2 regions of the Bradyrhizobium sp. CB1717 genome follow, and region 2 is predicted to be linked to the other one. Evidence: riboswitches for the same ligand, from Rfam matches in the RefSeq annotation. Region 2 holds a riboswitch; the other holds the start of a gene.

Region 1 (5,168 bases), 3.8 Mb from region 2:
CGGCGTTCCTTCTTTCTCCGCCGCTGCGGCAGCACTTGAGGCCGAGCTGACTTTGCCCGGCCTGGCTCAGAGCGTGGTGCTGACGCGCACGCCGGGCCGCGCCAGCGCGATGCCGGAGGGCGAGAAGCTTGCCGCCTTCGCCGCCACCGGCGCGGTGCTCGCGATCCATCTCTCGATCCATCTGCTCGACCAGGTCGTCGCCGAGCTCACGCCGCATTACGGCACGGATTGCCCGGTCGCGATCGTCTGGCGCGCGAGCTGGCCGGATCAGCGCATCGTGCGCGCGACGCTGGCGACGCTTGATGCGGCCGTGGGCAGCGAGATGGAGCGCACCGCGCTGATCCTGATCGGCAAGACGCTTGGCGCTGCGGATTTCGACGAGAGCCGCCTCTATGCCGCCGACTACGACCGCCGCTATCGGCCGGTCGGCGCCGAGCCGCGCTTTCCGGAGGCGTCGTGATGGCGGCAGGCCTCGTCATCTCCGCACCTGCGTCGGGCGTCGGCAAGACCACGCTGACGCTGGCGCTCGCGCGCGCCTGGCGCAATCATGGCCTCAAGGTGCAATGCTTCAAGAGTGGCCCCGATTACATTGATCCCGCATTCCACGCTGCTGCCACGGGACGCGCCTCCGTCAACGTCGATAGCTGGGCGATGGACCGCGCGACGATCGACCATCTCGTCGCTCGCGGCACGGACGCCGACATTGTCCTCGCCGAAGGCTCGATGGGCCTTTTCGACGGCGTCGCCACGCGCGGCGTGTCCGGCACCGGCGCTTCGGCCGACATCGCGGAGATGCTGGGCTGGCCGGTGGTGCTGGTGATCGATCCCTCGGGGCAGGCGCAGACGGCGGCGGCGATCGCCGCGGGCCTTCGCGACTATCGCGCGGGCGTGCGCCTTGCCGGCGTCGTGCTCAATCGCGTTGCCAGCCCGCGCCACGAAGACCTCGTACGGCGTGCGCTGAACGATGCCGGCATCGCCGTGTTCGGTGCGCTCCCCCGTCATGCCGAGATCAGCCTGCCGAAACGCCATCTCGGTTTGGTGCAGGCGGAGGAGCAGGCCGAGATCGGCAAGCTGATCGACGAAGCCGCGCGCTTCGTCGCTGAGCATGTCGATCTCGACGCGGTGCTGGGATCGGCAGCCAGCTGGTCGCCGCAACCTTCGGCGAACGCCCTGAATGTGACGCCGCCCGGGCAGCGCATTGCGCTGGCCCGCGACGCGGCATTCTCCTTCGTCTATCCGCACATGCTGGAAGCCTGGCGCGCGGCGGGCGCCGAGATCTCGACATTCTCGCCGCTCGCCGACGAAGTGCCAGACGCGAACGCCGACGTCTGCTGGCTGCCCGGCGGGTATCCCGAGCTTCACGCGGGAAAGATCGCGGCCAATGCGCGCTTTCGCAGCGGCCTGCGCGCGTTCGTCGAGACGCGAACGGTGCACGGCGAGTGCGGAGGCTATATGGTCATGGGAAATGCTTTGACCGATGCCGACGGTGTCCGTCATGAGATGACGGGTCTGCTTGGCCTGGAGACCAGCTTTGCCAAGCGCCGCATGCATCTGGGCTATCGTCTCGCCACCCTTGCCGCACCCATGCCGGGGCACCAGGCGGGCGCACGCCTGCGCGGCCACGAATTCCACTATTCGACCATCCTCGCCCAGCCCGATACGCCGCTGGCGGTCGTGCATGATGCAACGGGCGCGGTCATCGCCGAGACCGGCTCGCAGCGCGGCCGTGCCACCGGCACATTCTTCCATCTGATCGCGGAGGACCGGTGAGCGGCTTTGTTTCCTTCGTCTCTGCTGGTCCCGGCGACCCCGAGCTCCTCACCGTGAAGGGCGCCACGCGGCTGCGCGAGGCCGACGTCGTGCTGTATGACGACCTGGCGTCCGGCGCGATCCTCGATCTCGCACGGCCCGGCGCCAATCTCGTTGCGGTGGGCAAGCGGGCGGGGCGCCCCTCGACCAAGCAGCACCACGTCAATCGCCTCCTGGTCGACTACGCCGCAACCGGTGCACGTGTGGTGCGGCTGAAGTCCGGCGATGCCGGCATTTTCGGCCGGCTCGAGGAGGAGATCGAGACGCTGCGCGAGGCCGGCATCGGCTACGAGATCGTTCCCGGCGTGACCTCGGCCTGCGTCGCCGCAGCGCAGGCGGGAATCCCGCTGACCCGACGCCACACCTCGCGCCGGGTGCAGTTCGTGACCGGGGCCGATGTCACCGGCGAGCTGCCGCCAAACCTGAACTGGGCGGCGCTGGCTGATCCTGAAGCGACCACCGTGGTCTATATGGGCCGGCGCACCTTTCCGGCGCTTGCCGCAAAATTGATCGCGCATGGCCTCGCCCCCGAGACACCGGCGCTGTTCGCCGAATCCCTCGGCCGACCCGACGAACGGCTGGTCCGCACCACGATTGCCGAGCTTGCCGAGCAGCTTGCACGGGGCGGGGCGGCTTCGACGGCCGCCGTGATCCTGTTCGGCGCGCTGGCGGGGGAATATCCGTCATGACCGCCGCTGCCGCCGTTCGCCCCTTGACGCCTGCAATGCGAAAGGGGCACACAGGACGGGCATGGTGCTCGACGCGGCGCAAAGCGCCGGAGCATAATCGGGAATGGGGATGGGCGGACCCAGTTGCGGCGCCCAAAACCCCAGCCGCCCCCGCGACTGTAAGCGGTGAGGGGCTCCGATCAGCCACTGGGCCGCAAGGTCCGGGAAGGCCGGAGAACCCCAGTGAACCGCGAGCCAGGAGACCGGCCGTGCATGTTTTGAGGCCAAGGCCGTCGGGTGTGACGGCAGGAAGGAACTGAGCCATGCATATCGAACCCGGAGTCGTGACGGGCGCCAAGCTCGTGTTGAGTTACGCAACCGGCATCGCCGCAGGCGGCGTTGCCTTGAAGCTCGCGGTCGAGACCGTGCGCGAGCAGGGCATCGGCTCGCTCGCCGTGCGCACCCTCGCGACCACCGTGCTCGTCTTCACCTTCTTCGAGATCCTGCCGCACTTCCCGGTCGGCGTTTCCGAGGTGCACTTCATCCTCGGCTCGACCTTGTTCCTGCTGTTCGGCGCGGCGCCCGCGGCCCTCGGCCTTGCATTTGGCCTGCTGCTCCAGGGCGTCTTCTTCGAGCCCGCTGACATCCCGCAATATGGCATGAACGTCACGACGCTGCTGGTGCCGCTGTTCGCGATCCAGGCGATCGCCACGCGGATCATTTCGCGCAACACCGCCTATGTCGACCTCAGGTATCGCCAGGCGCTGGCGCTCTCGACGACCTATCAGGCCGGCGTGATCGCCTGGGTGGCGTTCTGGGCGCTCTACGGCTCCGGCTTCGCCATGAGCAACCTCGCCAACATCGCGACGTTTGCGGCCTCCTACGCGCTCGTCATCGTGATCGAGCCGCTGGCCGATCTCGCCGTGCTGGCGCTGGCGAAGTCGCTGCGCGGCGTCACCGCGCCCGGCCTCGTCACCCCGCGCCTGCACAACGCGGCTTAAGAGACAAGGGGCGGCCGTCATGGCCGCCCCGTACGCCCGATGCTCACGCTCTCCCTGATAGGCATCGGTTGCGGTGATCCCGAGCAGCTCACGCGCGCCGCGATCCACGCCATCAACGCGGCCGATCTCGTCCTGATCCCGCGCAAGGGAAGCGCGAAATCCGATCTCGCCGATCTCAGGCGGACGATCTGCACTGACGTGCTTACCAACAAGACGACGCGCATTGCCGAGTTCGACCTTCCCGTGCGTGATGCGGCCGAGGCGGACTACCGCAAGGGCGTGGACGATTGGCACGACGCTGTGGCCGCCGCGTGGTCGCAGACCATCGCAAGCCATCTCGGCAGTGATGGAAAGGTCGCGCTGCTGATCTGGGGCGATCCTTCGCTCTATGATTCCTCGCTGCGCATCGCGCGGCGGCTCAATCCCTTGCCTGATATCGAGGTCGTGCCCGGCATCACCTCGATCCAGGCGCTGTGCGCGGCGCATGCGCTGCCGCTCAACGATATCGGTGAGCCTTTTCTGGTCACGACAGGACGTCGCTTGCGCGAAGGCGGTTGGCCGCAGGGCGTCGACACGGTGGCCGTGATGCTCGACGGCGGCACCGCATTCCAATCGCTCGATCCGGAAAGCTTGCACATCTGGTGGGGTGCGTATCTCGGCATGCCCGATCAGATCATCATGTCCGGTCGGCTCGCAGACGTGAGCTCGCGCATCGTCGCGACGCGACAGGAGGCGCGCGAGCGGCACGGCTGGATCATGGACAGCTACATTCTCAAGCGCAGGCCGTAAGCGAGGCAGCATGCTCCCCGACTGGGTCACTCAGAAATGCCCCGACATCTCCGCCGCCCATCGCGACGCGGCGATTGCACGGCAGGCGCAACTGACAAAACCGACCGGCGCGCTCGGCCGGCTCGAGCAGCTCGCGATCGAGCTTGCCGGCCTGCAAGCGACTGAGCAACCGCGTGCCGGGTGCGTGCCCATCATCATCTTCGCCGGCGATCACGGCATTGTCGCGCAGGGCGTGTCGGCCTATCCGCAAGGCGTCACCATCGCGATGATGGCGAACTTTGCCTCCGGCGGCGCCGCGATCTCGGTGCTGGCGCGCGAGCTCGGCTCAAACCTGGAAGTTGTTGACGCCGGCACGCTGGCGGAGGGGGCGACGCCTGGCATCGTCACCGACAAGCCGCGCAATGGCACGCGCGATTTCAGCGTCGAGGCTGCGCTCACGCCCACGGAGCTGGCCTTCGCCTTCGAAGCCGGCCAGCGCGCGGTCGCGCGTGCCGAGGCGAGCCAGCCTGATCTCCTGATCTTCGGCGAGATGGGCATCGGCAACACCACGACATCGGCGGCGATTGCCGCGAGCCTGCTCGCTGTCAGCGCCGAGGAGATCGCGGGCAGCGGCACCGGCGTCGATGCAGCCGGCCGCGCGCACAAGGCGCGCGTGATCGATGCGGCGATTGCGCGTCATGGCGTTGCGGGCGCGTCGCCCGAAAAGATCCTGTGCGCCGTCGGCGGGCTCGAGATCGCGGCGATCGCGGGCGCCATCATTGCGGCTGCGCAGCGCCGCATCCCCGTGTTGATCGACGGCTTCATCGTGTCGGTCGCGGCGCTGGCGGCCGTGCGGCTCAATCCGTCGTGCCAGCCATTCCTGCTGCCCTCGCATCAATCGGCGGAGCAGGGACATCGCCTC
Region 2 (5,168 bases):
TCCAATCTATGATTGGAGCGGCTTCTACATCGGCATTAACGGCGGCGGCGGCTCCGCGCATCAGTGCTGGGACCTGCTTAATGCCGGCGGCGTGATCGTCGCTCCGCCCGTCACCATGGGGTGCCATAATGCGACGGGAGGCACGGTCGGCGGTCAAATCGGCTATCGCTGGCAAATAGCGAACTCGATGTTCGGCCTGGAGGCGCAGGGCAACTGGGCCGATTTCAAGGGCTCCAACGCGAACCTCGCTCTTGCAGGCGTCCAGGACAACTCCAAGCTTGATGCATTCGGCCTGTTCACGGGACAAGTCGGCTATGCCTGGAATAACGTGCTGCTTTATGTGAAAGGTGGCGCGGCGGTTGTCCGCGACAAATACCGGGTCTCCGATTTTGCGACTGGGCTGACCATCGACAACGGCAGCGAAACCCGTTGGGGCGGCACAGTAGGAGCGGGCCTTGAATTTGGCTTCGCTCCGAACTGGTCCATCGGCGTTGAGTACGACCACCTGTTCATGGGGCATCGGGACGTAGACTTCTTCTTTTCAACAGGAATCGTAGGTGCTCCGGTGGGCGCTTTTGCAGGGACTGCCCGTATCGGTCAGGACGTCGATATCGGTTTGGTCCGCGTGAACTACCGCTGGGGTGGCCCGGTCGCCACGACATATTGATCTTCGCCAGAACGGAAGCGCTCCTTCACACGGGGGACGGGCAGCCGGATAATCTTGGCGCGCTGCTCGTATCTCAAGCTAGCAATCATTGATTTAGATCATTTCCAGAAACTACGTAAGGATCGGAATAGGCGGAGACGATGCGCTGGTCTCGCAGTCTTGGTTTTTCTTCCTCCTTCAGGTGAAGCACGAGGGCACATCGCAAAGACGCGCAACCATCCCTATGCTCAGGCGGTGATCGCCGCGGGCTGGATTACCTTGTTCTTCGGCTTTGCCCTCTGCCCACTCGCCTTCATCTGGGCCTATGTCGAGGTGCCGGCTCCTCGAAATACGGGAGCCTCGTGATGGGCGTCCCGATCATCAACACTTTCGTTGTGCGGCTGCTCTTGCTATTCCTCTTCAAGATCGTGCGGTTCAACGTATTCTGGAAGCTTTCGCCTTCCCTGGTCAGCCTGCCGGCCTTGCTCGGTCTCCTCATCCCGGGGCTCGGTCATCGTAGTGCGCAGCGCGGTCTCTGGGGCGGCTATGCCCAAACCCAATGCGACTTGTTGGTAGTGTTCTAACAGCCGCTACAGAAATATCATGAGAAGCGATAAACCATATACTTGGCCTGCTCGTCGTAGCTAGCAAGCTTCTCGTTCACTTGCGGGTCTTCCAGCGTCTGGAAGCTATTCCTCTCCCAGAACCTCGTTGAGCCGTTCACAGCAACCAGGGAAACGTTTGGAAGGTGCGCGCGCCTAGCGTGGCTAATCAGCTTGCGCACAACCTCGGACGCTGCGCCGCCAGACCGCGCCTCGGGCAATAGCGCGATATCGTGGATATAATATGTGGATGCGGCGTCGGGTACGGATTTTAGAAGGACATTGAGAGCGGGTGGCTTTTGAAGTGCCAAGGATGGATGAAATATAGCCAGCAGCACCAATCGCCTCGCGCTCAAGCACGAAGCATCCGGCGGGGTAAAGCCGAAGCCGCTCCGAGAATACGGCCTCATCCTCAGGGTAATTGAGGTGAACGCGATCTACGATCGCGTTCACAGATGGAAGATCTTCGCACTCCATTGCTCGCCAAGGCATGCAATGCACTTTCAGTGATTTATTAACCGCTGTTCACTAGCATCAAATGCTGGCGGGCAACAGTACACGCCCTGACGCTCGGCTGCTCAATCCGTGAGCGGAACAGACTCTAGTCCTTTTGCCCCGAGGTCGTATGCGCCGTATAGATGGGCCGATGCGGGGCCCTTGGGGAAAGAGGAGCAGAACTGCTCAAAGTCGCGGAAACCTTCATTGCCAATCCCGAGCCAAGCCCCTGCCAGGGGGGAGGAGTAGAGACTCGACGGGAAGCACCTACAGCGGACATCGCCGGGTGAAGGGATAGTCCAGACCACGAACGCCGGAAGGGTGACAGGCGACGCGATCGGATCATGAAGCGTTTCAAATCGTCCCGTCAGGCTCAACTTTTCTGTCAGTTCATGATCAGGTCGCGAACCTTTTCCACATCCTCTCTCTCGGAGCCGTCACTGCCGACTTCCGTCGTGCTTCGCGCGAGCGAGCCTTTGCGACTTGGCGCGATCTCCACGACAAGCGCTCGCCGAACCTCGACCTTGGGGCTGCTCCAATTCGTTAACTTGACGGTGCCGCCTTGACGAATCTCCGCGAGCGGCGCCTATATGTAGCCCGTCACGGTCTTCCATTCCCGCATCTCGTAGGATGGAAGCTAAGAGGGAACCCGGTGCGCCGGCAACGGCTATTCCGAGGCTGCCCCCGCAACTGTAAGCGGCGAGCGGTTGTCATCATGGTCACTGGCGCGACAGCGCTGGGAAGGCCGACAGCCGCAGCGACCCGCGAGCCAGGAGACCTGCCGCGACAGAACGAACGTCCTCGGGCGGGGTGCCCCGGTGGGTTGCTTGCAACTGGTGATATTTGCCCGGTCTCCTCGCAAGTCGTCCGCACGGCCCCCAGCCTCAAACATCGCGGGGTTGCCGATGTCGCCGTCTTACGATTTCGATCAGCATGGTCATCTCATCGAGATGCCGAGTGTGCGGCCGCTCCCAGCGCAGGCCAAGCCTACCACGCCTGAGCTGTGTCTTGTGCAGCCGCCGCCATCGCCGGCTCCGCTGCCAAGGCCCCTCGCGCCATCGCCAAGGCCGTCTGACCTCACGCTCGATCGGTCGCGCGACAACCTGCTGACGTCGTTCGGCAAGCTGACGCTGACCGACCGTTATCTGCTCGCCGGCGAAAGCCTCCAGGACATGTTCGCCCGGGTGTCTTGCGCCTTCGCGGACGATGTTGCGCATGCCCAACGTCTGTATGATGGGATGTCTCGACTGTGGTTCATGCCGGCCACACCGGTGCTCTCCAACGGCGGCACCCCGCGCGGCCTGCCGATCTCGTGCTTCCTTAACTCGGTGTCGGACTCGCTCGAAGGCATCGTCGGCATCTGGAACGAGAACGTCTGGCTTGCCTCCAACGGCGGCGGCATCGGCACCTACTGGGGGAATGTTCGCTCGATCGGCGAGAAAGTGAGGGGCGGCGTCACCTCGGGCATCATCCCGTTCATCCACGTCATGGACGGCCTGACGCTGGCGATCAGCCAGGGCTCGTTGCGGCGCGGCTCGGCGGCGGTCTATCTCGATATCCACCATCCCGAGATCGAGGAGTTCCTCGAGATCCGCAAGGCGTCCGGCGACTTCAACCGCAAGAGCCTCAACCTACATCACGGCATCAACGTCACCGACGAGTTCATGCGTGCCGTGGGTGCCGGCACCACGTTCGCTCTGCGCAGCCCGAAGACTAACGAGGTCGTCCGCGAGATCGATGCCCGCCAGCTGTGGCAACGTATCCTTGAGAACCGGCTGCAGACGGGCGAGCCTTATCTCTTGTTCATCGACACCGTGAACCGCGCGCTCCCCAAGCACCAGCGCGAGCTCGGCCTCAAGGTCTCGACCTCCAACCTGTGCAGCGAGATTACGCTGCCGACCGGCATCGATCATCGCGACGAGGAGCGCACCGCGGTGTGCTGCCTGTCGTCGCTCAACCTCGAGACCTGGGACCAGTGGAATAAGGAGCCCGGCTTCATCGAGGACGTCATGCGCCTCCTCGACAACGTGCTCACCCACTTCATCACAGTGGCGCCGGACGGCATGAAGCGTGCCCGCTACGCCGCCCTGCGCGAACGCTCCGTTGGCCTCGGCGTCATGGGCTTCCACTCGTTTCTCCAGGCCAAGGGCATTCCGATGGAGAGTGTCCTGGCCAAGTCGTTCAATCTGAACATGTTCCGAAAAATCCGTCGCGATGCCGACGCGGCATCCGTGGCGCTCGCTCGCGAGCGTGGCCCGTGCCCGGATGCCCTGGAACGCGGCGTGATGGCGCGCTTCAGCCACAAGATAGCGATCGCGCCGACCGCCTCGATAAGCATCATCTGCGGCGGCACCAGCGCCTGCACCGAGCCAATCCCGGCCAACATCTACACCCACAAGACGCTATCCGGCGCCATCTCGGTGCGTAATCCGCATCTCGCCAAGGTGCTGGCCGCCAAGGGCGCCGACACCTCGGCGACCTGGCAGTCGATCATCGCGCACGAGGGGTCGGTCGCCCATCTCGACATCCTGTCGGAGCACGAGAAAGCGATCCTTCGCACCGCCTTTGAGGTCGACCAGCGCTGGATCGTCGAGCTTGCCGCCGATCGCGCCCCATTCATTTGCCAGAGCCAGTCGATCAACCTCTATCTGCCGGCCGACGTCGATAAGTGGGACCTCCACATGCTGCACTGGACGGCATGGAAGCGTGGGGTGAAGAGCCTCTACTACTGCCGTTCAAAATCGATCTCGCGCGCGGCGTTCGCCGGCAAGATTGCCGAGGATGACACGGCAACGCCGGCGCCGCAGCGCACCGACTATGAGGAGTGCCTCGCATGTCAATGATCGATCTGTCGTCCGTCGATCCGCGCACGCTGATCGGCAAGGGGCGCGTCGGCCTCCTTGATTCGACCGGCAGCTATGACGTCGATCGCTACGCCTGGGCTTACGAGTTCTGGAAGCGCCAGCAGCAGACCCACTGGATGGGCGAAGAGGTGCCGCTCGGCACCGACCTCAAGGACTGGGCGTCGGACCGCGTCACCGCCAACGAGCGTGCGCTGCTTACCCAGATCTTCCGTTTTTTCACTCAGTCGGACATCGAGGTCGGCGACAACTATCTCAAGCGCTACATCCCGATCTTCCAGCCGCTCACCGTCCAGATGATGATGGCCGCTTTCACCAATATGGAGACGGTTCATATCGACGCCTATGCGCTGCTGCTCAAGACGCTTGGTATGCCCAAGACCGAGTTTGAGGCATTCCGCGGCTATGCGCAGATGCGCGCCAAGGCGGACTACATGCACGAATTCGGCGTCGACACCGTGGCCGATGTCGCCCGCACCCTGGCGATGTTCGGAGCCTTCACCGAAGGCATGGCCTTGTTCGCGAGCTTCGCCATGCTGCTCAACTTCCCGCGCCACAACAAGA

What was found. A riboswitch is a leader RNA that binds a small molecule or an ion and turns the genes downstream of it on or off. The one in region 2 is predicted to bind cobalamin.
Region 1: it holds a riboswitch for cobalamin, as region 2 does, so the genes downstream of both, QA649_RS30555 (energy-coupling factor ABC transporter permease) here and QA649_RS05110 (ribonucleoside-diphosphate reductase subunit alpha) in region 2, are expected to answer to the same signal.

What each region holds. Positions count from the first base shown of each region.
Region 1 is NZ_CP121666.1:6,522,877-6,528,044, reverse strand. It holds gene cobM (precorrin-4 C(11)-methyltransferase) at 1-460, shown strand, start outside; gene QA649_RS30565 (cobyrinate a,c-diamide synthase) at 460-1,770, shown strand; gene cobA (uroporphyrinogen-III C-methyltransferase) at 1,767-2,498, shown strand; cobalamin riboswitch at 2,544-2,764, shown strand; gene QA649_RS30555 (energy-coupling factor ABC transporter permease) at 2,801-3,478, shown strand; gene cobF (precorrin-6A synthase (deacetylating)) at 3,518-4,267, shown strand; gene cobT (nicotinate-nucleotide--dimethylbenzimidazole phosphoribosyltransferase) at 4,278-5,168, shown strand, end outside.
Region 2 is NZ_CP121666.1:1,080,163-1,085,330, forward strand. It holds gene QA649_RS05085 (outer membrane beta-barrel protein) at 1-667, shown strand, start outside; gene QA649_RS05090 (DUF3302 domain-containing protein) at 827-1,012, shown strand; gene QA649_RS05095 (hypothetical protein) at 1,012-1,230, shown strand; gene QA649_RS05100 (GNAT family N-acetyltransferase) at 1,248-1,586, opposite strand; partial or broken gene QA649_RS05105 (hypothetical protein) at 2,070-2,290, shown strand; cobalamin riboswitch at 2,330-2,544, shown strand; gene QA649_RS05110 (ribonucleoside-diphosphate reductase subunit alpha) at 2,649-4,586, shown strand; gene QA649_RS05115 (ribonucleotide-diphosphate reductase subunit beta) at 4,577-5,168, shown strand, end outside.